Regions from separate parts of the Mesorhizobium sp. ESP-6-4 genome, predicted to be linked through region 2. Evidence: riboswitches for the same ligand, from Rfam matches in the RefSeq annotation. Region 2 holds a riboswitch; the other holds the start of a gene.
The links. A riboswitch is a leader RNA that binds a small molecule or an ion and turns the genes downstream of it on or off. The one in region 2 is predicted to bind thiamine pyrophosphate.
Positions count from the first base shown of each region.

Region 1 (14,543 bases), on a different contig from region 2:
TTCGTCATCGATTTCCAGAAGGACAAGATGCGGCTGAAGGTGCCGGTCGCCAAGGCGACCTCGATCGGCATGCGCAAGCTGTCGGAAGAGGATTATGTCGACCGCGCGCTGAAGGTCGTGCAGGGCCGCGCCCGCATCAAGCGCACCATGTGGTCGCGCCGCGCCCAGGAATATGACGCCAAGATCAACTCGGGCGACCTGATCTCGATCTCGGAAGTTGTGCGCGACCTCTACCGCGCCGACAACCAGCCGGAGCAGTCCTATTCCGAGCGCCAGCTCTACGAAGCCGCGCTCGACCGCATGGCCCGCGAGATCGCCGCGGTGAACCGCATGTCGGAGACCGAGGCGGTGCGCCTCATCGAGGTCAACCTCAACAAGGGTCCGAAGCGCGGCGCCAAGGCCGACAACGAGGAAGCCGAGCAAGAAGAAGCTGCCTGAGCTTTTTCGCTTTTGAGTTTACGAAGAACCCGGCCTCGCGCCGCTGCCGGCTTCCTTCTGCGCTTCCTCTTGCCTGAGCGAGGCGATGAAGCGCTTGGTTCGCGCGCGCTCCGGATTGTCGAACACGACCGAAGCCGGGCCTTTCTCGACGATGACGCCGGCGTCCAGGAATACCACCTCCTGCGCGATCTTCGAGGCGAGCCTGAGATCATGCGTGGCCATCACCATGGTCGTGCCTTCGCGGGCAAGCTGTCCGAGCACGTCGACCACTTCCTGCGCCAGTTCCGGATCGAGCGCAGAGGTAGGCTCGTCGCAGAGCAGCACGCGCGGCGACGGCGCCAGCGCCCGGGCGATCGCCACGCGCTGCTGCTGGCCGCCGGACAGCGTCGCCGGCCAGTCATCGGCCTTGTGCGCCATGCCGACCTTTTCGAGCAGCGACATCGCCCGTTCGCGCGCCCTTGGCTCAGGCCATTTCAGCACCGTCACCAGCCCTTCCATGACATTCTCGATCGCTGTGCGATGCGGGAAGAGCTGGAAATTCTGGAACACCATGCCGGTCTGCAGGCGGATGCGCTGGATATCTTTGGCCGGCACCTTGCCGCCCGGTTGGAACGCAAGCGTCTCATCGCCGATGCGCAGGGAACCGGAGGTCGGGATTTCCAACAGGTTGATGCAGCGCAAGAGCGTGCTTTTGCCGCCGCCGGAAGGGCCGACCAGCGCAGTCACGCTGCCCTCGTCGATGGTGACGGTCACGCCCTTCAGCACAAGATTGTCGCCGAAGCGCTTTTCGATGTTGCTGAGGCCGATCATGCGTTGGCCTCCAGGAACCCGCCATAGCGGTTGAGCCGCACTTCCAGCCGCGCCTGCAGCGCCGACAGCACCGAGCTCAACGCGAGATAGAGCGCGGCCGCCTCGACATAGAGGATCAGCGGCTCATAGGTGGTGGCGACGATGCGCTGCGCGGCCTGGAACATCTCGGGCACCGTGATCGCCGCCGCCAGCGAGGTGTCCTTGACCAGCGAGATGAAGGTGTTGGAAAGCGGCGGCACGGCAACGCGGCCCGCCTGTGGCAGGATGGTGCGCCGCATCGCCTGGCTCCAGGTCATGCCGATCGAATAGGAAGCTTCCCACTGGCCCTTCGGCACCGAGCCGATGACGGCCCGGATGATCTCAGACGTATAGGCGCCGATGTTGAGCGTGAAGCCGATCAGCGCGGCGGGAAAGGCATCGAGCAGAATGCCGACCGACGGCAGGCCGTAGAAGATCAGGAACAACTGAACGAGCAGCGGCGTGCCGCGAAAGATCCAGACATAGAAGCGCACCAGCGCGACCAGCGGCTTCGGGCCGAACAGCCGGATCAGCGCCGTCACCAGTCCGGCGATGAGCCCAAGCGCGAAGGACAGGAGCGTCAGCGGCACGGTGAAGATCAGCGCCGCCCACAACAGCGTCGGCAACGATTCCAGCATCAATTGCAGCCAGTGCGGCACGAAGCGCTTCTCCCTTCCAGATACGGCGGCGCGTCCCCCGTATGGACCGACTATCATGCAAAAACCGACGGGCCGTCAAAGACGACCCCGATGAATGTCGTGCAAAAACAGCGGGCCGTCGAAGACGGCCCGCCGGTATCCGAGCAAGGGACGATTGCCTTACTTCGAAACGTCCTGGCCGAAATACTTGTCGGCGATCTTCTGGTAGGTGCCGTCGGCCTTAATGTCGGCCAGCGCCTTGTTGATGGCCGCGACCAGCTCCGGATCGCCCTTGCGCACGATGACGCCGGAATAATCGGCATTCTCTTCCTGCGCCGCGATCTTCACATTGGCGTCCGGCTTGTGCTTCTTGAAATCGAGGAAGGACAGGCTGTCATTGATCGTGGCGTCGGCGCGGCCGGTGAGCAGAAGCTGGATCGACTGGTCGAACCCGTCGGTGCCGACGAGCTCGGCGCCGTTCTTCTCGGCGAGCTTGCCGAAATTGGAGGTCAGCGACTGCGCCGACTTCTTGCCCTTGAGATCGGCGAAGGTCTTGATATCGGTGTTGTCGCCACGCACGATCAGCACCGCCTTCGAGGCGATGTAGGGATCGGAGAAATCATACTTGGCCTTGCGCGCATCGGTGATGCCGACCTCGTTGATGACGGCGTCGTAGCGGTTGGCATCGAGGCCGGCGATCAGGCCGTCCCATTTGCCTTCAAGGAACTGAACCTTGACGCCGAGCTTGTCGCCGATGGCTTTGGCGATCTCGACGTCGAAGCCGACCAGCGCGTTGGACTCATCGTGATAGGTGAAGGGCGCATAGGTGCCTTCGGTGCCTACCTTGAGCACCCCGGCCTGCTTGATCTGGTCGAGATTGGCGCCGGCATAGCCGGCGGTGATCGCCAGAACCTGCAGCGTTCCGGCGAGAAGAAGCGGTTTGAGCCATTTCATTTTTCTGTGATCCCGTTTTGACCGGTGTCCCGGCGCGACTGTGCGAGCCGGAAACTGGCAGATAGAAGGCTGCAAAATAAGGAACCAGATTTCAAAAATCGGCTCTGCCAGAAATCTGATTCTCTAAACCGCCGAGAATTCACCAGAAGGCTTTCCCGGCAGATAACAGAATGCTTCCGTCGGCACCATCTACCCCCTCGGGCGGCGGAACCATCCATGCGCCTGACACGTTGCATGGCTGTTGTAGGGCGCGGCGGCATCTTTTCAACCGCTATACGCGCAATCGTCGCAAAAGGAGCCGGCATGATCGAAGACGCGGCAGGACGGACATTGGTCCGGGCGGCAATGAAGGCTCCATACCTCGAGCGCGACGAGGAGCATGTCCTTGCGCTTCGTTGGAAGGAAGAGAACGACCAGCACGCGCTGCACAGGATCACCGTCGCCCATATGCGCCTTGTGATCTCCATGGCCTCGAAATTCCGCCATTACGGCCTGCCGCTCGGCGATCTCATCCAGGAGGGCCATGTCGGCCTGCTCGAGGCGGCCGCCCGTTTCGAACCCGCGCGCGAAGTACGCTTCTCGACCTATGCCACCTGGTGGATCCGCGCCTCGATGCAGGATTACATCTTGCGCAACTGGTCGATCGTGCGCGGCGGCACCAGTTCCGCGCAGAAGGCGCTGTTCTTCAATCTCAGGCGTCTGCGCGCGCGCCTCGCCAACGGCGCCGAGCCGCTCTCCAACGCCTCGCTCTACCGCGAGGTCTCGGCGGCGCTGGGCGTGCCGGAGGCGGACGTGGCGATGATGGATTCGCGCCTGTCTTCCCCCGACAGCTCGCTCAACGCGCCTTTGGCCGACGAGAACGGCGCCGCCGAGCGGATGGATTTCCTGGTCTCCGAAGACCCGCTTCCCGACGAAATCGTCGGCGAGAGGATCGACGTCCAGCGCCGCGCTATCTGGCTGCGGAGCGCGCTCGGCGCGCTCAACGCCCGGGAGCTTCGCATCATCGAGGAGCGCAGGCTGAGCGATGACGGCGCCACGCTGGAATCGCTTGGCGAACAGCTCGGCATCTCCAAGGAGCGCGTCCGCCAGATCGAGGCGCGCGCCATGGAAAAGCTGAAGCTGGCGCTGGTGAAGCAAAACCCTGAGTTCCTGGCGGAAGCCGCCTGAAGTCAGTCCGGGACCAAACTCAAAGATAAGAAATAACACGCCGTCATCGGGGCCATTTTTCCTCGATGATAACTAGGATTGTGAGCTCTTTAACAGACTGTTGCGCCGCAATCGGCTTTTTGACTCCTCCAGATCACACCACATGGGGGATTTGCCATGCTGCGATGCTGCGCGCTGATTGCACTCTTGATCCTCGTGGGTCTCACGACGTTTCAAGCGCATGCCGAGCGAAGGGTTGCCCTTGTGGTCGGCAATTCGCAATACCGCGAAATCCCGGCGCTCAAGAATCCGGACAAGGACGCGGAGAACGTGTCGAGGACATTCCGGCTGGCCGGCTTCGAGGTGTTCGCCGCCAAGGACCTGACCAAGCTTCAGTTCGAAGAGCGGTTCCGCAACTATCTGGCGGCGGCGGACGGCGCCGACCTGGCGGTCGTCTATTATTCGGGGCACGGCTTCCAGATCGGCGGAGAGAATTTCCTGATCCCGGTCGATGCGTCGCTGAAAGATGCGGCCGACATGGAGGTCCAGGCCATCAAGGTCAATGACATATTGCGGCAGCTACGCTCGAGATCGAAGGTCCAGATGATCATCCTCGACGCCTGTCGCAACGATCCTTTCCCGCGCAAGGACTATTGGCTGCGCGACCAGTTGATCGTCGCCGGCGGCAGCGGCCTTGCGCAGGTAACGGGTTCGCAGAACACGCTGATTGCCTTTGCCACCGAGCCCGGCGCGGTCGCCTATGACGGGTCCGGCGACCTCAGCCCGTTTTCGTCGTCCTTCTCCCGCCGTGCGCTGGCGCCGGATCAGGAGATACGCTCGGTGATGGCGGCCGTCCGCCGCGACGTGGTCAAGGCCACCAACGGCAAGCAGGTTCCGTGGGAGAACTCCTCGCTGATCGACGACGTCGTGCTGATGCGCGGGGCGGAGCAACCGGCGCCGCCGCAGGAAGCTGAGCAGGACCAGCAGACGGCGGAACGCGGAATCCAGGTGGCCGACGCCGCCGAAGCGATTGGACGTCGCGATATCCAGGTCCCGCTCGGCGTCGGTCCGGTTCCGCTGAAACTGGAGCTTCCGGCCAAGGATGCCTCTATCAGCCTCAAGCTTGCGAGCTACCCGGCGGCCGGCACGCTGTCCCTGCCCGACCGTGTCCTTTCGCCGCAATCGAGCCTGACGGCCGCCGAGGTCGACAAATTGCGCTACGAGCCGCAGATCGGCTCGGTCGCGCCCGTCGAAGTCGGCTTCGATATCCGCGCGGGCAGCGCCGCGAAGCGGTCGACGATGCAACTCTCGCCGAGCGTCGACCCTTGCGACCAAGCCGCCGGCGAGCCGCTCGACCTGCAGGGCGTTGTCTCGGGCCGCTTGCCGAACGAGATCGGCGGCGGAGCTGTCGAAGCTTGCGAGGCGGCGGTGAAGTCCTATCCCGACATTGCGCGCTTCCGCTACGAGTTGGGGCGAGCACTGCTGGCGTCGGGCCGGATCGACGAAGCGAGGAATGTGATCCAGGAGGCGGCCGATAAGGGGCACGTCCGTGCCGTGTACGAGCTCGGCTACATCGCCGCATCCGGAATGAGCGCGGCTCCGGATTTGACCAAGGCCAACAGCCTCTATGCGCAGGCGTCGGACAAGGGAGATCCCTACGGCATGACTGCCTTGGGGCGCGCTTTGTTCGACGGTGTCGGCGTCCAGCGCGACACCGGCAAGGGACTGGACCTGCTGCTCCAGGCAGCGGCGATGGGGCATGTCGATGCCACCAAGGACCTTGCGGTGATCTTCAAGGAAGGCCGCAACGGCGTACCCGCCGACCCGGCCCGCGCCTTGGCTTTCCTCCGAGCCGGCATCGACCGGCAGGAGGCTTATTCGATGGCCATTCTCGGTCTCTCACCCAAGCGAAGCGAAAAGACGGTCCCGGTGTGCAAGCCCAAGGTGGTGACCAAAGTGGTCACGAAGATAAAGGTGGTCCGTACCCCCGCGCCAAAAGCGCCGCCACCGGTCACCAAGATACCGGCCAAGCGCATACCGAACGGCACCGGATCAGCATCTTGGCGTGGCAATGGCGGCGATCACCCCGAGCCCCGCGGCGGCGGATCTGACAGCGGCAGCACCGACGGTGACAGCACCGGCAGCACCGACTCCGGCAGCACCGACACTGGCAGCACCGGCAGCACTGACTCCGGCAGCACCGACACTGGCAGTCCCGGCAGCACTGACTCCGGCAGCACCGACACTGGCAGCACCGGCAGCACTGATTCCGGCGGCACTGATACTGGCAGCACCGGCGGCTCTGACGGGATCAGATAGCAGCATCGATGGCGTGGACGCAGCCAGCCGAACGGCAGCGTCGAGAGAGCATGATCCCGATAAGTGGGAACCGGTTTCGGACGACATCATGCTCCAACAAGGATCGTGATGGCGATTCAACGAAACGCCGTCACCATCAAGCGGCCGCCGGAAAGCGGGGTGTCGGTCTTATTTGTCGGTGACGATCTTGACCTTGTCGCCGGACGACACAGTCGCGCCCGGCGACATGGCGTTGAGCACGCGGAACAGATCGAGCTTGCGATCGACGCCGACCATCTGCGCGGCGAGCGAGCCCATAGTCTGGCCGGCCTGGACGGTAATGACCCTGATATGCAGCGGCTTCAGCGCCGCCTTCTCGGCCGGGCTCAGCACGCGGAAGGAGCCGCTGACCGAGCGCGCCACAGGGTCCAGCGAAGTGCTGGCCGAGGGCGCGGCCGTCAGCAGCCTGTAGACCTGCCCACCGGCCCGGATCACCGCGATGTCGAACTGCCAGCCTTGCGCGCTGGCATGGGCCGTCGCCGCATCGTTGCCGTTGATCGTGTCCTGGCGCACGCTGGCGTCTTCCAGCCCCGCGACCCAGCCGCTGCGGATGTAATCGGTGAGCGACACGGACTTGTCGATCGCCACGCCGTCGAAGCGGATGGCGATGTCGCCCGGCCCGGTCGCGGTCACGGCGGCCGCCGAATTGTCGATGACAAAGCCGTCCGGCACGGTGAACGAGACGCCGAGATTGGGATGCATGAAGGTCTGGCCGCGCACATAGCCTTCTTCCGGCGTGTCGCCGTAAAGCAGGCCGTCTATGCCGGCCAGAAATGCGTCGCGGTCGCGCGTGCCGACGCCGGGCGGGCCGAAATTGCGCGCGAGGCGCTGCGCCAGCTCGATACGCTGCGGCGTGTTCGGGTGCGTCGCCAGGAAGTCGAGGCTGGCGTCTGTGGCGCCGCTCACCGAGCGGAAATCCGTATAGGCCGACATCGACTGCAGGAAGCGGCCGGCGGCATAGGGATCATAGCCCGCCTCGCCGATCGACTTGATGCCGATGGCGTCGGCCTGCAGTTCCTGGTTGCGCGAGAATTGCGCGAGCCTGAGCTTGCCGCGGATCAGCGCCGCCTTGGCGGTCGGGCTGTCGCCGAGCACATCGGAGACCACCTTGGTCGCCAGGCCCTCCTCCGCTTCGAGCTGCTGCCGCTGCAGGCCGTGATTCGCGGTGACGTGCCCCATCTCATGCGCGATGACGGCGGCAAGCTCGGAGGAATCGTTGGCCAGCGCCAGCAGGCCCCGCGTCACATAGAGATAGCCGCCCGGCAGCGCGAAGGCGTTGACGTTGGGCGAATTGAGGATGGTTATGCGATAGGTCTGGGTCGGGTTGGCCGACACCACCGTCAGATTGCCGACGACCTTGGCCACCATGCGTTCGAGCTTTGGGTCGGAATATTCGCCGCCATAGGTGGCGAGAATCCGCGGGTGCTGCGCCTTCGCCATCTCTGCGAGCTTGGCGTTGGCCACGACATTGTCGACGGTGATCGGCTTGTCGGAAGGTTGGAAGCCGCTCTCCTGCACGTCCGGCGGCGTGAACATCTGGCAGCTCGCCAGCAAGGCGACGCTCGCCAGCGCGAGAAATCGTGCCAGCGGCTTCATCCACACCTTCTCAGCGCCGCTCGACAGGTCGGCTTCCTTCCAAATCTTTCGGCAAATCACGGTCCAGCCGGACCAGCATGGCCGGACCTAGCCATACTCCCCCGGACAAGGCAAGCAAACGCCGGATCGCCCATTGCCGGTTTGGCCATAAATTATGTCCGCTTCCGGGCAACATGTTGTGATCCGGCAACGGTGCCGCCTCGATCGCCGATATAGCGCCGGAACGCATCCGGTCCAGACCGATCGAAGAAATCCTCGGCGGGCCCGGCTGCCGCGATCGTGCCTTCGTCGAGAAATGCCACGTCCTGCCCGACGCGGCGCGCATCTTCCGGCTGATGCGTCACGAACAACACCGTCATTTCGCGCTCGGCATGAATGCCAGCCACAAGATCCAGCATATCGTCGCGCAGCGCCGGGCCGAGCGACGCGAAAGGTTCGTCGAGCAGCAAAACGGGCCGGTCGCGCAGCAGCACGCGCGCCAGCGCCACGCGCTGCCGCTCGCCGCCGGACAGCTCGCGCGGCAGCCGCTTTTCCTTGCCGGCAAGACCAACCCGCGCCAGCGCCTCGGCGACCTCGGCGCGATCGGCGTCGCCGAGTTTCAGCGACGGCGAGCGGCCGAGCCCGACATTGGCTTCGACGGAAAGATGCGCAAACAAATTGTTTTCCTGGAACACCATCGACACCGGCCGCGCCGAAGGCGGCGTGTTTCCGAGATCGACGCCGCCGATCAGGACCTTACCCGCATCAGGCGCTTCGAAGCCGGCTATCAGATTGAGCAGCGTCGACTTGCCGGAGCCGCTCGGCCCCATGATGGCGGTGATCCTGCCGGCCGCGAATTCGGCGTCGAAGCGGAAGGAGGATTCGCCATAGCTGAACGAGACGCCATCCAGCGCGACGGCGAGGCCCTTTTGCGCGGCGGTGCCGTCGATGGTCGTCATGACTTTCCTTCCCGCCCCAGCCAGTCGGCCGCGACCACCAGCATCAGGCAGACGAGGCCGAGCAGCAAGGCAAGTCCCGCGGCGTCGGCTGTCCTGTAGCTGCTCATGCGCGCCAAAAGCAGATAGGGCAAGGTCTGCACGGAATCGCTGCCGAACAGCGCGATCACGCCGAGATCGCCGAGCGACAGCGCCATGGCGAAGGCGAAGCCGGTGGCCAAGGGCCGCCTCAGCGACGGCCAGTCTATCAGGCTGAGTCGGTTCCAGCCGGTTATGCCGAGCGCAAGGCAAAGCCGCTCGTGGCGCTCGCTCGCCGCGTCATAGGCCGGGCGAACGGCGCGAATGGCGAAGGGCATCGCCATCACTGCGTTGACGGCGACGACCATGACCGGCGCGATGGCAAAGACATCGGTGACGTGGCGCAGCGCCAGAAACCAGCCGGCGCCAAGCACGATCGGCGGCACGACGAGCACGAAGCCGGCGCCGGTGTCGGCGGCATGTTCGAGCAGGCCCATGGCCCCGCCTGCCCGGCGCCGTAGGGCCAGCGCGCGCCGTGCCGCGATCAGCGCCAGCGACAGCGTCACGCTGAGAAGCGCCGCAAGCAGGGCAAAGCCGGCGCTGGTGAAGGTGGCGCGGCGCACCGCCGCTTCACCGGCCAACCGTCCGAGATCCGTCCCCAGACCTGAAAGCACGGTCGCCAGCATCGGTCCGGCGACGAACAGCAGGGCAAGCATGATGAGGCCGGCATTCAGCGCGCTTTCGATCCGGCCCGCCGAAAGGTAGCGGCGCGGCGCCACCGGCAGATTGGCATCACCGACCGTGTTGGCGCCGAGCCGCGTGAGTGCTGCGACCACGACGAAGGTGAGCGCGATCTGGAGAAACGTCAGTGTTACGGCCCGCGTAGGATCGAAATCGAAGCGCAGCGCCTGGTAGATGGCCACTTCCAGTGTCGTCGCGGCCGGACTGCCGCCGAGCGTCAGCACGATGGTGAAGGAGGTGATGCAGAGCATGAAGACCAACCCGGCAATCCCCGGCAGGGCCGCGCGCAGCACCGGCCATTCGATCAGCCGGAAGGCCGGCCAGGCACCCATGCCGAGCTGGCTCGCCAGCCGCCACTGGTCGGCGGGAACGGTGCCCAGCGCCTCGAGGAACAGGCGCGTCGCCAAGGGCAGGTTGAAGAAGACATGAGCGACAAGGATGCCGGAGAGGCCGTAGATCCCCGGCCAATCCGCACCGCCAAGTCTGGCGAGGACGCCGGCTAAATATCCGACCCGACCGTAGAGCGCCAGAATGCCGAGCGCGGCGACGATCGCCGGTAAGGCCAGCGGCAGGGTGAACAATTGCAGGATCAGGCCGCGACCTGGAAAGGCCGGATGCCTCGACAAAGCGCGCGCCACGAGCAGCGCCGGCGCGACCGACAGCAGCGTCGAGAGAGCCGCCTGCCACAGCGTGAAGCGGGCGACGCGCAGGAGATAATTGTCGAAGGCGGCGGCAGCGCCGGAGAGATCGTGCGCGCCTTCGACGGCGAGGCCGGCGAAGGCACCGCCGATGAGGAGGGCGATGGCCGCCAGCGCGACGACGCCGGCGGTGACGCGGGAGTCAGGGTGCACGGCGGCTTGCACGTTGCACCTTGGTGGAATTCAGCAAACGCCGTGTTCCTTCGCGCCCCCCTCTGTCCTGCCGGACATCTCCCCCACAAGGGGGGAGATCAGCAGCGCCCGCCCCTCGCTCATCACTGCAACGTCGCCAGTTGGCGAAACCGCCGATGACGGCCAATTTCCCCCCCTGTGGGGGAGATGTCCGGCAGGACAGAGGGGGGCGCCGTAGAGCGATCATCTTGCGCGAATAGCGATCCTACTTGCTCATCACCGCCAGCCACTCATCCACCCACGCCTTGCGGTTGGCGGCGACCTCCTGCGGGCTGAACAGCAAGGTCTTGGTCGGCTTCACCAGTTTGTCGAAGGCCGGGTTGAGCGGCTTGTCGGTCTTGCCGGCCGGGAACATCCAGTTGGTTTCCGGAATGACATCCTGGAATTTCGGTCCGGTCATGAAGGCGATGAACTTTTGCGCCAGCGGGTTCTTCGCGCCCGTCGTGGTGATGCCGGCAACCTCGATCTGCAGGTATTCGCCTTCCTCGAACGAGGCGGCCTGGTAGCGCTCGGTGTTCTCGGCCACCATGTGGTAGGCCGGCGAGGTGGTGTAGGAAAGCACCATTGGCGCCTCGCCCTTGGTGAACAGGCCATAGGCCTCGCTCCAGCCCGGCGTCACCGTCAGCACTTTCGATTTCAGCTTGGCCCAGGCTTCCGGCGCCTTGTCGCCATAGACCGATTTCACCCACAAGAGCAGGCCGAGGCCCGGCGTCGAGGTGCGCGGATCCTGGATGACGATCTTGTCCGTGCCGGCGCCTTCGACCAGTTCCTTCAGGCTCTTCGGCGGGACTTTAAGCTTCTGCGTGTCATAGACGACGGCGAAATAGCCGTAGTCGAAAGGCACGAAAGTGTCGTCGCTCCAGCCTCCAGGCACGTCGATGGCGGAGACTTCGCCATGCGGCACGAACAGTCCGCTCGCCTTGGCGTCGGCGGTGAGATTGGTGTCGAGGCCGAGCACGATGTCGGCCTTGGTGCCGGCGCCTTCGAGCTTGACGCGGTTGAGGAGCGCCACGCCGTCGGCCACCGAGACGAATTCGAGATCGCAGCCGCATTCGGCCTCGAATTCCTTCTTCACCGCCGGGCCGGGACCCCAATCGGCGGTAAAGCTTTCATAGGTATAGACGGTGAGCTTGTCCTTCGCAGCGGCAGGCGCGACGCCCGCCAGAAGCGAAACTAAGCCGGTTGCGAGAATGAGATGGGACAGTATTGCGCGCATATCGGCGCCTCCTTCGTTCGAGTGACAAGGAATTGAGGCGCCGGATCGTCCGAAACGTCTAATCCCTCCGCCGGTACAAACCGGATCAGGTTCAGCGGGTTGGCTTGATCGCCTCTCAGCCGGATCACGTCCGGCACCCCGTTAGAGCGTTTCGACAGATAGGCCCCGCCGAAGCAGCGCGCAAGCGGAAGTTTGCCGGGCAGCTAATGTTCGCCGGTAGCCTCGCAGCCGAAGCGCACGGCATCCCGCTTCCGTTTCGCCCGACGGGCTGGTAAGGGCGACGGCCATGGGCACATTCACCATCCTGCTTGCCGGCGAGCTTATCCGCACGCCCCGGCTCGAACGCCAGATCGCTGGCTCGCGCGTCATCGCCGCCGATGCCGGCATCGGCCATGCCCGCATGCTTGGACTTGTCCCCGAACTTTGGGTCGGCGATTTCGACTCGGTGCCGGCGAACCTGCCGGATGATCTCGCCGCCGTGCCGCGAAAAGTCTTTCCGGCCGAGAAGGACATGACCGATGGCGAGCTCGCCATAGCGGAAGCGCTTCAGCGTGGCGCCACCAGCCTCGTGCTGGCCGGCGCCTTCGGCGGCAAGCGCGCCGACCATGCCTTCCTGCATCTGGCGCTGGCCGTGCGGCTGGCCGAGGCTGGCACGACCGTGCTGCTGACCAGCGGCGCGCAGGAAGGCGCTCCCATCCTGCGCGGCAAGGCCAGCTTCGACTATGACGACGGCACCTTGTTTTCGGTGCTCGGCTTTTCCGACCTGTCCGGCCTGACGGTCACCGGCGCCAAATGGCCTCTCGACCGCGTCGAGGTGGCGTTCGGTTCCTCGCTCACTATATCAAATGAGGTCAAAGGGCAGCTTGGCATCGCGCTGGAGCGCGGCCGGGCCCTGCTTCTGGCCCACCCCTATCCTCTTCCAGAAAGTTGACATGGCGCCGCCACTCCTCAACCTCGACGACATTAAACTGACTTTCGGCGGCACCCCGCTGCTCGACGGCGCGGCGCTCAGCGCATCCGCCGGCGAGAAGATCGCGCTGGTCGGGCGCAACGGCTCGGGCAAGTCGACGCTGCTCAAGATCGCCGCCGGGATGATCGAGCCGCAGGATGGCGAGGTGTTCCGCCAGCCTTCGGCCACGGTCCGCTATCTGCCGCAGATGCCGGACATGGACGGCTTCGCCGACGTGCGCGCCTATGTCGAGGCGAGCCTTGGCCCGGCCGACGATCCGCATCGCGCCACCTATCTGATGGACCATCTTGGCCTGACCGGCGAGGAGCGGCCGAACGACCTGTCCGGCGGCGAGGCGCGCCGCGCCGCCCTTGCCCGCGTCATGGCACCGGAACCCGACATTCTGCTCCTCGACGAGCCGACCAACCATCTCGACCTTTCGGTGATTGAATGGCTGGAAGAAGAGCTCGCCCGCACCTCCTCCGCGGTGATCCTGATCTCGCATGACCGCCGCTTTCTCGAGCGCGTCACGCGCGCCACCGTCTGGCTGGATCGCGGCCAGACGCGGCGGCTGGACAAGGGCTTTGCGCATTTCGAGGAATGGCGCGACCAGGTGCTGGAAGAGGAAGAGCGCGACCAGCACAAGCTCGGCCGCCAGATCGTGCGCGAGGAACATTGGCTGCGCTATGGCGTGACCGCCAGGCGCAAGCGCAACATGCGCCGCCTCGGCGAGTTGCAAACCATGCGCCAGCGCTTCCGCAGCCATCGCGGCGCAGAGGGCACCGCGACGATGGTGGCCAGCGACGCCGCCGAATCCGGCAAGCTGGTGATCGAGGCCAGGAACATCGACAAGAGCTTTGGCGATCTCACCGTGGTCAGGGGGTTCTCGACCCGCATCCAGCGCGGCGACCGCGTCGGCCTGGTCGGCCCGAACGGCGCCGGCAAGACGACATTGTTGAAGATGCTGACCGGCGAGCTGGCGCCGGACGCCGGCACCGTGCGGCTCGGCGTCAATCTCGAGATTGCGACGCTCGATCAGAAGCGCGAGGCCGTCGATCCGCAGGAGACGCTGGCGCATTACCTCACCGACGGACGCGGCGAGAACCTTGTCGTCAACGGCGAGCAGCGTCATGTCGTCTCCTACATGAAGGATTTCCTGTTCAAGCCGGAGCAGGCCCGCACGCCGGTGCGCGAGCTTTCCGGCGGCGAACGCGCGCGGCTGCTTTTGGCCCGCGTGCTGGCCCGGCCAGCGAACCTTCTGGTGCTCGACGAACCGACCAACGATCTCGACATGGAGACGCTGGAGCTGCTGCAGGAGCTTGTCGCGGGCTTTGCCGGAACCGTGATACTGGTCAGCCACGACCGCGACTTCCTTGACCGCACCGTCACCAGCGTGATCGCGCCGGACGGCGGCGGCCGCTGGATCGAATATGCCGGCGGCTATTCCGACATGCTGGCGCAGCGCGGCGGCTCCAGGCTGGAAGACCGCAAGGCAAGGTCCAAGACCGAGGCGAGCGAGGCTGGACCGAAAGCCGAACCGGCGGCGCCCAAAGGCGCCGCGAAAAAGCTCTCGTTCAAGCAGAAATTCGCACTGGATTCGCTGCCTAAGAAGATCGAAGCGGTGACGGCCTCGATCTCGCGACTGGAGAACAACATCGCCGACCCGTCCTTCTACGAGCGCGATCCCGCCTCGTTCCAGAAGACTATCGCCGCGCTCGACAAGGAGCGCACGACGCTGGCGGCACTCGAGGAAGAGTGGCTGGAACTGGAGATGCTGCGCGAAGAGATGGAAGGGTAGGCTTGCCTGCACGTTCTATGCGCTTATATTATGCGCAT
Region 1 is NZ_JAIUGS010000003.1:306,131-320,673, reverse strand. Features, by position in the region: gene LB523_RS08665 (CarD family transcriptional regulator) at 1-438, shown strand, start outside; gene LB523_RS08660 (amino acid ABC transporter ATP-binding protein) at 457-1,248, opposite strand; gene LB523_RS08655 (ABC transporter permease subunit) at 1,245-1,925, opposite strand; gene LB523_RS08650 (amino acid ABC transporter substrate-binding protein) at 2,085-2,858, opposite strand; gene LB523_RS08645 (RNA polymerase factor sigma-32) at 3,162-4,025, shown strand; gene LB523_RS08640 (caspase family protein) at 4,182-6,323, shown strand; gene LB523_RS08635 (M48 family metalloprotease) at 6,492-7,958, opposite strand; gene thiQ (thiamine ABC transporter ATP-binding protein) at 8,111-8,896, opposite strand; gene thiP (thiamine/thiamine pyrophosphate ABC transporter permease) at 8,893-10,503, opposite strand; gene thiB (thiamine ABC transporter substrate binding subunit) at 10,748-11,758, opposite strand; TPP riboswitch at 11,804-11,909, opposite strand; gene LB523_RS08615 (thiamine diphosphokinase) at 12,045-12,689, shown strand; gene LB523_RS08610 (ABC-F family ATP-binding cassette domain-containing protein) at 12,691-14,505, shown strand.
Region 1: another riboswitch for thiamine pyrophosphate. It lies ahead of thiB (thiamine ABC transporter substrate binding subunit); the one in region 2 lies ahead of LB523_RS24510 (Ykof family thiamine-binding protein).

Region 2 (14,543 bases):
ATGGCGACACCCTTCGCGAAATCGCTGGAGCCGGACGTGGAGAAGAGGGTGATTTCCAAAGTGGGAAGGTGATGCTGCCAATCTCCCCCTTGTGGGCTACGGCATGCACACATTTCCAACCGGCTGGCCTTTGGCGATAGCGTGCATGGCAGCTTGGCGCATGCATTGGCTAATGTAGCGCTGGTCGACCCCCACTCCGTCTCGGCTTCGCCGAGCCACCTTTCCCCCGATCGACGGGGGGTAGAGGAAAGGCGCCAAGCTTTTGCCGTCAACGTCCGTCCAGCAACGCTCCCTTCCTTTCCCTCCGGAGGGGGGAAAGGTGGCGCTGCGAAGCAGCGACGGATTGGGGGAACCACCTGGCAATCAAGCCTCGGCCTGATCAGTCACGCCAGTCACAGAGGTTGTGTGCGTAGCGTAGTCGTTGTGGGGAGAGATCAGCAGCTCATGCCCCCCTCACCCCACCACAACGACAAAATGCTTCGTCACCGGCTCGAGGATCTTCCACGTCCCTTTGAAATCGGCTTCGACCACGAAAGCATCGCCAGGACCGACCTCGACCGGCTCGCCGCCGTCGGGCGTGATGATGATGCGGCCGGCGATCATGTGGACGAATTCATAGTCGGTGTAGGTGGCGTGATAGGTGCCGGGCGAAGCGCGCCAGGTGCCGGACATCACCTTGCCGTCCCCGGTGGTGTGCTGCACGGCCGTCTGCATGGTCGGCCTACCCTCCACGACGATCCAGCCCGGCAGGTCGCCGGCCTCGGCATGCTCGACGGCGCCGAATTTGAGAATGGTCTGCTTGGTCATGGGAGCTCCTGCGGTTGAGATTTACGTCAGGTGTGGCATAGCCGATGGCGCCAAGGTGCGCGAGTGATGCTGCGACATCGCGCAACGCGCTATTCCCCCTGGTCCGTGCAGCCTTGCGGGCGAAGCGAGCGTTTTCCCGCATTGCGAATGGGCTCGTCCCCGAGATAGGGCCGCGCATTTCCTCGGAACACCGGCCCCGTCGAAACCGTTTATCCCCTGAAGGGGCGTCCTGCAACTCAAGGAGGCAGCGATGAAAAAGCTTCTGCTTGCTTCGATGATCGCCATCGCCTCGGCGTTCGCGATTGCGCCGGCCAGCGCCGGCAGCGTGCAACTCGGTATCGGCGTCGGTCCAGGCTATGACGACGACTATTATGGCGGATACTACCCTCACCGCTATTACCGGCATGTCTACGATGATGACGACTACTATGTCCCGGATCGTGAGCGTTATGTGGTCCGCTATCATAGCCGGTATTATGGCGACAAATGCCGGGTCAGGATCGTGAAGCACTGGCGCCATCACCACCGCGTCATCGAAAAAATCCGCATCTGCGAGCGTTGACCGAGCGGTGCCCATGATTGGCTGATCTCCTACTCGCGAGGGAGATGGCCGCCCGCCCATCCCAGGGATGGGCGGGCGAATATTAGCGATTTGGAACATAACCTCCCTCCGGCGCGTTTATGGGGTGATCAACTCCAGGGAGGAGGTAGTCATGAAAACGCTCCTGCTCGCCTCCGTGATAGCCATAGCGTCGGCATTCGCCGTGATCGGCCCGGCCAATGCCGGACGCCTAGAATTCGGGATCGGCATCGGGGACGGTTATTACGACGACGATTACGACGATTACAGTCCATACTACGGTGACTATTATGGTGACCGCTACCTGTATCGGCCGTATTACAACCAATATTACAGCTACAGGCCGCATTACCAGCGGAATTACTATTTCCGGCATCACAGGCGCTGCCAAGTCGAATATGTGAGACACTGGCGTCATCACCACCGGGTCTACGAGGCGATCCGCGTCTGCAGGTATTGAATCTCGCTGGCAACGAGGGGCTGGCTTGTTAGCCGTTTTTGCGACCTATCCTCGAAGGTGACCACGCGCTGCGAATATTAGTGATCGGGAACATACGCTTGCAGCGACCGTTTATTTGGTAATCGGCCTTCAGGAGGAGGTTGCCATGAGAAAACTCTTACTTGCTTCGGCGATTGCCATCGCCTCCGCCGCAGCCACGGTCGCGCCTGCGGATGCACAGTTCTTCGGGCCGTTCGGCGGCTTCAGCCCGTTCTTCGGTGTCCCGTTCTACGGCGGCGGCCCGTTCTACGATTACGGCGGCCGCTATTACGGCCCGCGCTACTACGATGACTACTATCCCGGCTACGTGGTCCGCTATCCGCACTACCGGTACCATCGGTATTACAGGCACTACTACATCTATCCCCATCGGTACCACCACAGGCATCATCATCGGCACCATCACAGGCATCACCACGGGTATTATTACCGGTATTAGCGGGCCGGCGGACTGATCTCCCTCCTCGTGGGGGGAGATCGTGTCGGCGCCTTGCAAATTCCCGGCAAAATGCCATCTAATTCTCCGGCATCCACGGAGAACATCCTTGACGCAGCGAAGCGGCAGCGCCGACCTGCCGCTGCATGGCGGGCGGGTCCCGAAGTGGCTGGGCGATCGGATGACGAAGCTCGGCGCAGTGCTGTGCGAGGCGATCATCCACCACCACGGCCGCGATGAGCTTTTGCGGCGTCTGGCGCATCCCTTCTGGTTCCAGTCCTTCGGCGCCGTGATGGGCATGGACTGGCATTCCTCCGGCATCACCACCTCCGTCATCGGCGCGCTGAAGCGGGGGCTCAATCCGCTCAGCAATGAGCTCGGCATCCATGTCTGCGGCGGGCGCGGCGCGCATTCGCGCAAGACGCCCGGCGAGTTGCTGGCGATCGGCGAGCGCGTCGGGCTGGACGGCGATGCCCTGGCCACCGCCAGTCGGCTCGTCGCCAAGGTGGACAGCGCCGCCGTGCAGGACGGCTACGACCTCTATCTGCACGGCTTCATTGTCACCGATGACGGGCGCTGGGTGGTGGTGCAGCAAGGCATGAATGGCGATGCTCGCCAGGCACGCCGCTACCACTGGCTGTCGGAGGGGCTCAAAAGCTTCGTCGACCAACCGCATGCGGCGATCGAAGGCGAGCGCCAGGGCGAGATCGTCAACCTGACCGACCGTCGCGCCGAGAAAGCCCGCGGCGGCCAGATCGCGCTACTCAAGACGATGAGCCCGGAAAATATCCTGACCGAGCTGGCCGCGCTGGAACCGCGGTCGGAGCCTGAACCGGCCGCGCAGCCGCTGCTGCCCAACCTCGTCATGCCGGCGCATCACGACGTGCGCGAAAGCGACATCGTCATGCGCCGCCTGCATGGTAACATCGCCTCGGCCATCGAAAGCGGCCCGAAGGATTTTCCTGAATTGCTGCTGGTCCCCGGCGTCGGCCCGCGCACGGTGCGGGCTCTGGCCATGGTGTCGGAAGTGGTGCACGGCGCGCCCTATCGCTTCTCCGACCCGGCCCGCTTCTCCCTCGCCCACGGCGGCAAGGACCGCCACCCCTTCCCCGTCCCGCTGAAAGTCTATGACGAGACGATCACCGTGCTGAAATCGGCGGTGGGCAAGGCCAAGCTCGGAAGAACCGAAGAGTTGGAGGCGCTGAGGCGGCTGGACGGCGAGTCGCGCAGGATGGAGCGCTATGTGACGGGGCCGAGTCTGAAGGAGATTGTCGCCGGCGAGATGGACCAGTCGCATTTGCTGGGCGGACGGAGCGTGTTCGGGTGGGAGGGGAAGCCTGAGGGTGGCGAGGAGCCAACCTCCAAAACGCACACCGGACTCCGCAAATAACGTTGAAGGTCAGCGCTGCCCCTCATTGCCCTGCCCGGCAATTTCTCCCCGTGAACTGGGAGAAAGCGACCGTCGCCGATGCCGCGCTTCTCCTTCGCCCCGTTTACGGGGAGAAGGTGCCCGAAGGGCGGATGAGGGGCAGCGCCGAGCCTCTGCAAGTTCGCGTCAGCCACCTCACATCGTGATTCACTTTGCTTTGCTAAGTGGCCGCGTCCATGCCGCCCCCCTACCCAACCTTCTTCCCCATCATCATCCCGTAGTGCACCGCCAGCAGATCCAACCCCACCTTCAGCAGCTTCACCACCACGTCGCGGCCGTCGCCGCTGCGCTCGGCGATGGCCTTCACCGACTGGCCTTCGAGGCAGATTTTTCGGGCCACTTCCGCCACTTCCCAATGGGCGAGCGCAGCGGCAGCGTGGGCATACGCCCGGCCGGCTGAGAGCACCCGGTCCGGGACGCCGCCGCCGATCCGGCCGCTATCGACGCGCTCGCTCCAGGATTGCGGCTGCAGGCCTTCGCGCTGGCTACGCTCGAAATCGTCGCGGAAGCGCTGGCCGGCCTCGCGCTGCTGGCGGCTAAGCGAGGTGATGCCGGTGAGCGGATCGACATTGCGCAGGCGCACGACGCCGCCGGTGGAGGTGTAGCCGCCGTTCGACACCTCGTAGATGCGGCGCGCTTCCGCCGTGCCGGTGGTGAGGCGCTGGCGGCCGAAGCCGTCGGGCTTCAGCGCGAAGTCGTGACCGACGTCGCGGCGGATGCGCACCTGCTCGGCCTCGCCCTTGGGTAGCTTTGGCGGCTGGGGTTTCTTGGCGGCTTTGCGGGGCATGGTGCGGTCCTTGGGTTGGAATTCTAGAAATGTTGGCGCGAGACACCCTCATCCGGCTCGGCGCAGAGCGCCGAGCCGGATGCTCCCACAAGGGGAGAAGGGAGAGCCTGGCGCCCTCACATCACCTGCCGCGATGGCCGTGAAACCTTGCATGGTGATGGGCGCAGTAGGAGCGCGTGGCCGACGTCGGCAGACCGCAGCAGAGCATGTCCGGTCCCGGGCGCACGCCTTGCGGGTCGGCTTCGGCATCCTCGCGCAGCGCGAGATCGAGCGGTGCGCGGCAGCGGCCGAACAGGCAATCGAGAAAGCGCATGGCCGCGACATGCGGCTGGCGGCCGGGGTTCACCGGAGGCGGCGGCGCCGGGAGCTTGTAAAGATGCGCTTCGGATTTTTCGCGGGTGCCGGGGGCGAGCCAGGCGGGCGGCAGGGTGCGCGCGGGTTTGCGCGGCTTGGGATTTTTGAGCTTGGGCGGAATGCGGGCAGTGACGACATTCGCTTGCGTGACGGTTCCATCGACGGACAGGTCTGCGGGACAGCACCCCCTCCGTTCTGCCCGTCCTCCGCAGCAGCTGCGGAGGGTGGACCGGACATCTCCCCCGCAAGGGGGGAGATTGGCTGTGGCAGCGTCGGTGTCTTCCACTTGCCGCGCAAGCGCAGCCGGCTCGGAGAGCGTCACGCCTCCGGCCGCCGCCCTGCCCCGCCTGCCCGGACGATCCGGCCGGGCGTGCTTCCTCGGCCTGCCGCCGGCGCGGCCGCCTTTGGGATTGGCGAAGCCGATGGCGCTCAAACCGGCGTTGCGGTGGACGATGCCGATGATGGCGTTGCGCGAGACCGGGCTGCCGCGCAGCGCGCTGAAGCGGCCGGCGATGCGCGAGGCCGACAGCCCCTCCTTCAGCAAAGCGGCGATCTCGTCGATTTCCTTCTCGGTGTAGGCGGCTGCCATCTGCTCATTCCGTTGATTGCGAAGCGCTTGGGGCGAAGCGCCAGGCTTCAGGCCAGGCGCCAGGGTTCGGCCGCGAGGCCGTTTGGTGGTCAGGTCAGCGAAGGCGTTGAAGGTCAGGCGGCGCCGGCAGCGTTGTCTTGGCGCAATTCCGGACGGAAAACCGCTTCGCACTTTTCCTGGAATTGCTCTGGCGCCGCGCCGGTCAGTCGGAGAAGAGCGGCCTCGGCCGCAGCCCGCGTCAGGCCCGACACCGCGCGGCCCGTCTTCCGGTCGAACAGGATGACGGTGCCGTCCTCTGTGCGGATGCAGCTTATGCCCGAATTGGGGGCCGGAGCCGGGGGAGGAACGGCTCCGGCCGTTCCGGTGAACCGGGGTGCGGGCGGTTCAGCCGGATCCGGGGCAAGCGCCCCGGAATGCGCCCGGACCGGGGAGGAGGACGGCCCGGACGATTGGAATTCGACAGGCGATTCGAACGGGAAAGACGGTTCGAATTGGAAAGGCAACGCGTTCATGCCGCCTCCTTTTGCGTGGCGGCGAACGCGTCGATGCTCCGCCAGGAATCGATAAGCCCTGAGATGCTCGTCGGCGGCACCGGATCACCGGCTGTGCGGAAATGCTTGCGGGATGTTCATTCATGCGCTAAGCGTACGTTATGTACGAAATACGCGCAAGCGAAATCGTACACTTTGGACGATAATTTTCAGGCATTTTGTACGATGATGGATTCTCGGCACAGATTGCAGCAGGCGCGGGCCCAGGCCGGCTATGCCTCGCCCAGCGATGCGGCGCGGGCCTTGCGCGACATCAACAAGAACACGCTGATCAGCCACGAGAACGGCAACCGGCCGCTGTCGCGCAAGGCGGCGGAGAAGTACGGCCGGCTGTTCGGCGTCGATCCCGGCTGGCTCTTGTTCAACGGGGATGGCGCAGAGGCGGCGCCGGTCAATTTCGCCCCCTCGCCCGTCACCATCGATGTGCCGATCGTGTCGTGGATCAGCGCCGGCGAGCTCGGCAGCCAGGACAGCGTCGTCAACCTCTCCGACTATCCGACCATCCCCACCGCCGACCTCGAGGAAGGCGAGTGGATCGCGCTGCGTGTCGACGGGCCGTCGATGAACAAGATCTCGCCGCCGGATTCGATCATCTTCGTCAACCTGCGCGACAAGCGGCTGGTGACCAATGGCTGCTACGTGATTTCAGACGAGACGGGACGCGCCACCTACAAGCGCTGGCGCCCGAACGACAACCCGCCCTTCCAGCCGGCATCCTACCTCGACATTCCGCCGCCGGAGCTGGAGGGGGCGATCACGATCATCGGACGGGTGAAGCGGTCGATGATCGATATGTGAGGGCTGGGCGGCGGCATGTCGCCTCAAGAGCAGTGCGGCAGGGCTATGGTTGAGGCAAAGAACAAAAAGAGAACTTTTCGTCTTGTGCTTGTCCTCGAAATACTCTTATATCACGGATGCGTGAGGTTGGGTCCATAGGGGAGGGGGTAATGAACAAGTCGGTCAGGGAAAACCTGATATTCATTATGGTGGCGCATGCCTGCTTCCTGGCGCAGCCGGCCATCGTGCATGCCGAGGATACGGACTATCATCCGCAAAATTTTATCCAGCCTCTGAGCGCCGCCAGAGGCACAATCACTCCGGCTGGCGGCGCCGCCTTCTACCTGAAGCCGGAGGACCGCTGCAACCTGGTGGTGAAGGAGTTCGGCTGGGACCGCGACCAGTGCGGTACGATCGACCAGTTGATCTTCGGCTTCACGCCGGAGATCGATAATCTCACCGTCGAAAAGCCCGTGTCGGACGGCTATGTCAGCCTAGCGGACTGGGACAGCGCCGACCGCAACGAAGAAATTAGTTCCCTGGAGGAGAGCTTCAAAGAGTCGGTCAAAGCGCAGTCGCAACGGCTTGGACAGGACATCCGCTTCGACGGCTGGCTCCTTTATCCGCAAATCGATAAGGGTAAGAATATCCTTTACTACGCCAACATCCTGAACTGGGCCGGCGACAGGACGATCAACATCTCGGTCTCGGTCTTCGACCGCCAGGGCTATGTCCCAATCAAGATCGTGCCGGTGAACGGCAACATCACGAGCGATGCCGTGCAAAAGATCGTCGAGGCGTCGGCCGACGCCTACAAGCCAAAGGCCGGCAGTTCCTATTTCGAATTCTCCAGCGGCGACAAGGTGGCCGGTTACGGCGCGCTGGGCGTCTTGGCGACGATGCTCGGGGTCAAATACGGCAAGGCCGCCGGCGTCGGGCTGATCGCGCTGGCGCTGCTGGTGCTGAAGAAGGGCGCCTTCCTCGTGCTGTTGCCGCTGGTGTGGCTGAGAAGGCTGTTCAGCCGCAAGAAGGCCGATAGTTGAAGTGAACTTGCGGGCCTCCTGAGACATTGAGTTCCTTCGTGCCCACTCAGGGGTGGCCCTACCCCACAAACTCATTCGTGAAATAGGCCCCGAGATTCGGCCGCTCCTTTAGCACCTTGCCGTCGCCATCAAGCAATATTCCCGAGGCGAACAGATACCCGCCCATCGCCTCCATCTTGGCCTTGTCCATCGTGCCGATGGCGCCGTCCGCGCTTTTCAGGAAGTGCCCGTCGTTCAGCGCCTTGAGCGAGGCGTGCACCAGCGCCGGGTTGGTCAGCGTATCCTTGTTCGCGGCGATCAGCAGCTCGCCCGCCTGCTGCGCATGATCGACGGCGAATGCGTAGCCGCGCCGCGTCGCCTGGACGAAGGCCGCGGCCGCCTGTCGGTTGGCGGCGAGGAAGGCGTTGCTGGAGACGATCAACGTGGTGTGCTCGTCCGGCACGCCATAATCGGCATAGCGGAAGCTGCGCTGCTTGAGGCCTTTCAGTCCGGCCTCGACGCCTTCCCAGGTCGAGACTTCCAGCGTGAAATCGACCGCGCCGCTGGCCAATGCCTCATAAGCCGAGGTACCCAGCGTCACAGTGGAAAACTCACCTTTGCCGCCGTCATGGCGGATGATGGTCGATATCAGCGCGTTCTCCCAGGCGCTGCCGAAGCCGCCATAGGTCAGGCCGTCGAGATTTTTCGGAGTCTTGATGGCGGCGCGGTCGGCGTTGAAGACGACGCGGCCGGTCTCCGACTGGACGACGGCATAGACGGCCTTCAAATCCGCGCCTGCGCTCTTTTGCGTGAACAGGCCGAGCGAGCCAGAAATGCCGAAATCGGCGACCTGGCTGGCCACCAGCGTGCCCGAGCCGGTGTCGGCATAGGGCAGGATTTCGACCTCGATGCCCGCATCGCGGTAAAAGCCCTTGTCGCGGGCGACGAACAGGCCGATGTGATTGGTGTTGACGGTCCAGTCAAGCGCGACGGTGATTTTTTGCGCGGCGGCCCGGGCACGTGCAGCAGTCCCGGCAAATGGCAGGCTGGCGGCCAGAAGCATCACTTGGCGGCGGGTGAAATCGGTCATCGGTTTTCTCCATCGGATGGTCGGGAAATCGGTTCGGCGGCGCCGAGCAAAATGTCGAGGATGCCGGCCTCGATCGCGGCCGCCTTGCGGGCAAACGCCGTGCTCTCGGTGCGCGGGCGCGGCAGCGGCACAGCCACCTCACGCACCACGCGCGCGGGCCGCGCCGACAGCACATAGATACGGTCGGACAGAAGCACCGCCTCGCGCACGTCATGGGTGATGAGCAGCGCCGTCCAGCGATGGTTTCGCCACATCGTCTCCAGCCAGCGCTGCATGGCCGCGCGGGTGAGCGCGTCGAGCGCGCCGAACGGCTCGTCGAGGAGCAGCATGTCGCGCTGCTGCACGACGGTGCGCAGCAATGCCGCGCGCTGGCGCATGCCGCCGGACAGCTCGGCCGGCCAGGCGCGCTCGAAGCCGGCAAGGCCGAACTCGGCGAACAACGGGGCCACGCGCTCGCGCGCCGCGCGGCGCTTCATGCCCTGCACCTCTAGCCCCAGCGTCGCATTGTCGATGACGCGCCGCCACGGCATCAGCGCATCGCGCTGCGGCATGAAGGCGAAGCGGGCGCCATCGAGCGGCGCGCCGTCGAAGCGCATCTCGCCCTCGCCCCGGATCGCGCCGGTGAGTAACTGGAACAGTGTCGACTTGCCCGCGCCGGAGGGGCCGAGGATCGAGACGAACTCGCCCTCTTCGACATGCAGCGAAATGCCTGCCAGAACCTCTAGCGCGCCGAAGTTTTTTCGCATGTTGCGGAGCTCGAGCCGGGTCATGGCCGGCCCTCCCGGGAAGGCTTGTCGCCATAGCGCCCCGCCCTTTCGCTCTTTGCATTTTCCCAGGGCATGGCGAGACGCTGGGCGAGCACGGCGAGGCCGAACAGCGTGAGCGTCAGCGCCGAGCTGACCGCGACGGCGGCGAGCACCAGGTCGGGGCGGAAATTGTTCTTGGCGCTGAGCATATAGATGCCGAGCCCTTTGGCGGCACCCGCATATTCGGCGAAGATGGCGCCGACCACCGCATAGGTGATGGAGATGCGCAGTCCAGCGAAGAAATAGGTCAGCGCCGACGGCAACCGAGCGAGCCAGAAGATGCGCCGGCGCCCTGCTCCCATGGCGGCGAGCATCTGACTGATTTCCTTGGCTGTGGCGGCATAGCCCTCGACCAATGCCACCATCATCGGAAAGAAGGTGACCAGCGCCACGAGCAGGATCTTCGGCAACAGCCCGAAGCCGAACCAAAGCACCACCAGCGGCGCGATCGCCACCAGCGGCAAGGTCTGGCTGGCGATCAGGAGCGGGAACAGCGCGCGGCGCAAGGGGGCAAAGAAGTCAACCAGCGCCGAGAGGATGAAGGCGGCAACGAGCGAGCATGCAAAGCCCGCCAGCGTGGCGCAGATGGTGGGAAGCGTGTTGTCGGCCAGTGCCGCTCGGTTCTCCCAGGCCTGCGCCAGCACGCGCGAGGGTGCAGGGAGCACGGTGGGGGCGATGCCGCCGAGGCGTGCGCAGAGTTCCCAAGCGACGAGAAGGAGAGCGAAAGCCAGCGCAGCGGGGAAGATCTTCGCGACGGTCGTGGTGAAGGCTGATCTCCCCCCTAGAGGGGGAGATGGCCGGCAGGCCAGAGGGGGGCGCGAAGGAACGCCGGCTTTCGAAACTTGTGCGAAAGCAATTAGCGAACGCCGCGCGCGCAACCAGTTGAGAGGCCGGCGGGACAGCACCCCCCTTTGCCCTGCCGGGCATCTCCCCCGCAAGGGGGGAGATTGGCCGTCACCTCGGGTTTCGCCAATCGCCGAAGGTTCCCCTCTCTCCTGCGAGATGGGACTGGGGGCATCTCCCCCACGCGATGGATCAAGCCAAACAGCCACGACATCTACCTCGATAGATCGAGCTTGCGCTCAAGCCGCGGTCGGGCTGTTCGCCGAAATGGTGATGTCGAGCGTCACGTGACCGGCGCCCGGCCCGAAGCGGCAGAAGGCTTCGTTCAGCGTGGCGAACACCGCGCCGGCGTCACCGCGCAGCTTGGTGCAAAAATGCTTGGAGCGTTCGAAGACGCCCGACCGTTTCAGGAAGTCGATGCAGCCATAGATCTCGTCCATGTGGTCGCCGGTGCCCATCACATAGAGCGAGAATTGCGCCGCCACCGGCTGGTTGGTCGAAAGCGTGGCCCCGACGGCGCGCAGCGCGGCGCGCTTGCGTTCGTCGAGCGGGATCGCCGGGCCGCCGATCTCCTCGGAGCGGCAGATCGGGTCATCCGGCTCGCCGGGGCAGCCGCGCGAGACGGCGGCCGACAGCACACAGTGCCTGCCGCTTTTGGCGGCCGCCACGAACAGGTCGCGCATGGCTGGGAACAGCACCTCGGGCGGCCCGACCAGCAGCGTCGAGATATCGTCGGTTTCGATCCTCAGCCTGTCGCGGTAAGGATCGAGCGCGCCAAGCGCGCCAAGGATCACGCCGACGAAATCGTCGGCCATGGGATAAAGGGAAATCTGTGCGCCGGAAAACATGGCCCGCCTCGCTCCGCTGGTATTATCCAGATCAGCTTTAGGGTCCGGAGGCTTGCCGCCACCATCTCAGCCCCGACCGTACGGAGCACCCCTGTGGATGGCGGGGTTAAAGCACTGTTTGCGGTGCTGGGAAAGCGGTTTCTTGCGGTGTCAGTTGGGCCAGGCGCCCATCTCCCTATGGGAGATGCCGGTTATAACCGTTTTATCTAACCTATTTTGTCGTTCAAATTGTACGAATCTCGCTTGATTGCGTTTCGTACGTAAAGTACGATACTTGCCTTCCTTTGAGGGAATTTGCTTGAACACCGCGAACCATGCCGCTTTTGCCGACCTCTCCCATCCGTTGTTGTCGCCTTTGCCGCTCGCCGAGCGCGAACGCCTTGCCGGTGCCTGGCGCATGGCCAGCCAGGACATCGCCGACGACATCCGCTTCATCCGGCAATATCTGAAGGTGATCGCCGAAAAGGAGGAGCGGCTTTCGACCGGCACGCTGGTGCATGGCCGCGCCTATGTCGAGGCGTGCGCGGCCTGGCTGCCGGAGACGGCGGCGCGGTATTTGCGCAACCTCAGGCTGATCAGCGAATGCGAAAGCGCGATGATCGCCGCGGGGGTCAGGTTTGCCCGATCGAGCGATGCGTGGTGAGAGCGTTCTGACCTCTTCCGTTAGAGAAGGGAGGAACTCCAAGGCCGCCAGCGACGCGAACAATCATGCCGCTGCAACCCTCGGCTCTGGGCCTCGAAAAATGCATCGTTTCACACAATCGCCAATTGGTGGACGCGGGCGAGCGGCCGGGCGTTAATTCTGCGCAGGCGAAGGAGGGTAAAGCCGTATACCAGGGAGGAATTTCGCTTTGATGGACCAACAAATCGACATCGGCATACAGCCTGACGATCAGCCCTACGAAGTCACTTCATTCGCCCGCAAGCATGGCCTGACGGTCCCGGTTGCCGACGCGGTCCTTTTCGCCAAAGGTCCGTCGCCGTCACGCGCAGCTTGCGACATGGCAGCGCTTGCCTTCCTCTGCGCGGTCGCGCGATACGCCGGAAAGCAAGGGACGCGATAGCCTCCTCTTATAGCTTAATTGCAACCCGCATGCCGCCGGCGTGGCTGCTGGCGGCGGCGATGCCGAGCGTGCCGGTCAGCCGGTCGCCATGGTCGAAGCCTTCGCTCAGAGGTCGTGACGGTTCAGCGGGGAGCGTAGATGCGAAGCATGGTGCCGTTATCGTAAGCGGCCGTCACGAGGACGTTTAGCTTGAGCGCGTCCGTCAAACCGCTGAATAGCGGTTTGCCACCGCCATAGGCGATCGGCCGAGTCAGGATGACATACTCATCAATCAGACCTGCCTTCGACAGCGCCTGAGCGAACTCTGCGCCGCCCCATGCAATAATTTCGCCGCCGGGTTGCTTTTTCAATTTAGCGATTTCCTCGTGCAGGTCACCTTTCGCAATAGTGGACTCTGGCCAAGTCGCCTCTTTCAGCGTTTTCGAAAACACGACCTTGGGGATGTCGTTCATCGGCGCGGCATAGGCATCCTCGGATTTTTGCCAGTACGGCCCCATTTCCTCGTAACTCACGCGGCCCATGATGTGTGTGCCAGCGCGACTGATGCGATCGAGTTTCCACCACTTGAGCTCTGCCGGTTCAGGAAAACCGCCCGTCGACATTCCCACCGGCCCTACGACATATCCGTCGACCGACATGGTCATGATCAAGACGACTTTGCGCATGGTCGGTATAGCCTCCGGGCACAGTTCTCACACGGAGCGTCGCACCGTCACATGATCGGTGAAAAGGGGGCAGGCCTTGGCTGGCGGTCAGCCCTTGGTCTTCCTGGCGGGGGACTTTGCCTTGGCCGGGCCCTTGGCGGGCTTCTCCGCCTTGGCCGCTTTCGGCTTGTCGGCCTTGGCGGCGGCGGCCTTTTTCGGGCTCTTGGCTTTCGGCTTGCCGGCCGCATCGACTTCGGCCGTCGCCTGGTCCCAATGCTCCTTATGAGCGCCTTCGGGCCGGCCGGCCTGCTCCCAGATCTCGTGCGCGCGCTGGCGAATGCGTTCGTGCCTGTCGTCCGTCACTGTCGCCTCCTGATGTTGGGACGGTTCCCCGGCGCGAACATTAGCCGAATTTTCGCGTGTCGTCTTCGGTATCACGAACAAGCGACCCGACCTGGACGGCAATTTCGCTCAGTGTCCGTCGGTAACGACCGCGATGCCCAGATGCGCTGCCTTTTTTGTAATCAATCCGGCTAAATCCGCGTCAGAGCGGTCGGTCCCCGTGCGCTGGCGTAGCAGGGTAATCGCCTCGTGCATCGACAGCAGGCCAGTCCTATGCTCGGCCAAAAGCTTGTCGACTTGGCGTGCGATGTCAGGTGATTCGACGTGTGGATGATGCATGGCAACGACTCCTTCCGCGCTTCGTTGCCTCCCAAACCACTGCCCTATCTTAGGCCTTATGCCCGGATGCGAAAAGAGCCCGATCCTTGCCCAGTGCTTCGGAGGATCGGGCTCTTCCAGGGCTGGATCTACTCGATCACCTGAACAACGCGGCGCGTGCCGGGATCGATCAGCACCGTATGGTCGTTGACGACCGCATAGCGGTACTGGACGTCCGGAACCTGCTGCAACTCGACGGTGTCAGGCACGGTCGAGCCGACGCCAAGCTCAAGGCCGAGCACATTGACCGAGGCGATCGGATGCTTGTGGACATATTCCTTGACCACGGTCTGCTGCTCGGGGGTGACGATCACCTCGTCCGCGGCCGCGATGCCGATGCCGGCCATCAGAGCCAAGCCGGCGACAGCTGGAATGAGGGTGGTTTTCATCGTTTCTCTCCTGTTGCGTTGGTGAGCTCCGCCCTGCCTCCGCAGGGGCGGAAACACGAGCAGGTCGAACATGGGAGCTCCCGGGGCAAACGCCGCCGGCAGGGTGTTGTTCCGTCAGCGGCGACTAATTGATTTGGCGGAACCTTCGCATCGGCTCCGCATTGGAAGGCATTGAAACTGCCCAAGTCTTTGAAATCCTAAGGATGCCGCAGTCATGCAGGAAGGCTCCATCAGAAGCGACATCGAACTTCGCCCCCCCGTCGCCATCGCGGTGGGTGCCGGCTTCAAGCGCGAGATCGCCTCTCTTA
Region 2 is NZ_JAIUGS010000019.1:30,473-45,015, forward strand. Features, by position in the region: partial or broken gene LB523_RS24440 (acyltransferase family protein) at 1-72, shown strand, start outside; gene LB523_RS24445 (cupin domain-containing protein) at 454-807, opposite strand; gene LB523_RS24450 (hypothetical protein) at 1,058-1,369, shown strand; gene LB523_RS24455 (hypothetical protein) at 1,521-1,847, shown strand; gene LB523_RS24460 (hypothetical protein) at 1,993-2,325, shown strand; gene LB523_RS24465 (DUF763 domain-containing protein) at 2,432-3,712, shown strand; gene LB523_RS24470 (DUF6456 domain-containing protein) at 3,939-4,538, opposite strand; gene LB523_RS24475 (GcrA cell cycle regulator) at 4,660-5,481, opposite strand; gene LB523_RS24480 (hypothetical protein) at 5,595-5,993, opposite strand; gene LB523_RS24485 (helix-turn-helix transcriptional regulator) at 6,198-6,830, shown strand; gene LB523_RS24490 (DUF2167 domain-containing protein) at 6,980-7,852, shown strand; gene LB523_RS24495 (ABC transporter substrate-binding protein) at 7,911-8,921, opposite strand; gene LB523_RS24500 (ABC transporter ATP-binding protein) at 8,918-9,691, opposite strand; gene LB523_RS24505 (ABC transporter permease) at 9,688-10,473, opposite strand; gene LB523_RS24510 (Ykof family thiamine-binding protein) at 10,810-11,418, opposite strand; TPP riboswitch at 11,409-11,521, opposite strand; gene LB523_RS24515 (hypothetical protein) at 11,717-12,061, shown strand; gene LB523_RS24520 (dihydrofolate reductase family protein) at 12,605-13,147, opposite strand; gene LB523_RS24525 (DUF2934 domain-containing protein) at 13,235-13,489, opposite strand; gene LB523_RS24530 (hypothetical protein) at 13,598-13,807, opposite strand; gene LB523_RS24535 (DUF1236 domain-containing protein) at 13,936-14,235, opposite strand; gene LB523_RS24540 (DUF982 domain-containing protein) at 14,450-14,543, shown strand, end outside.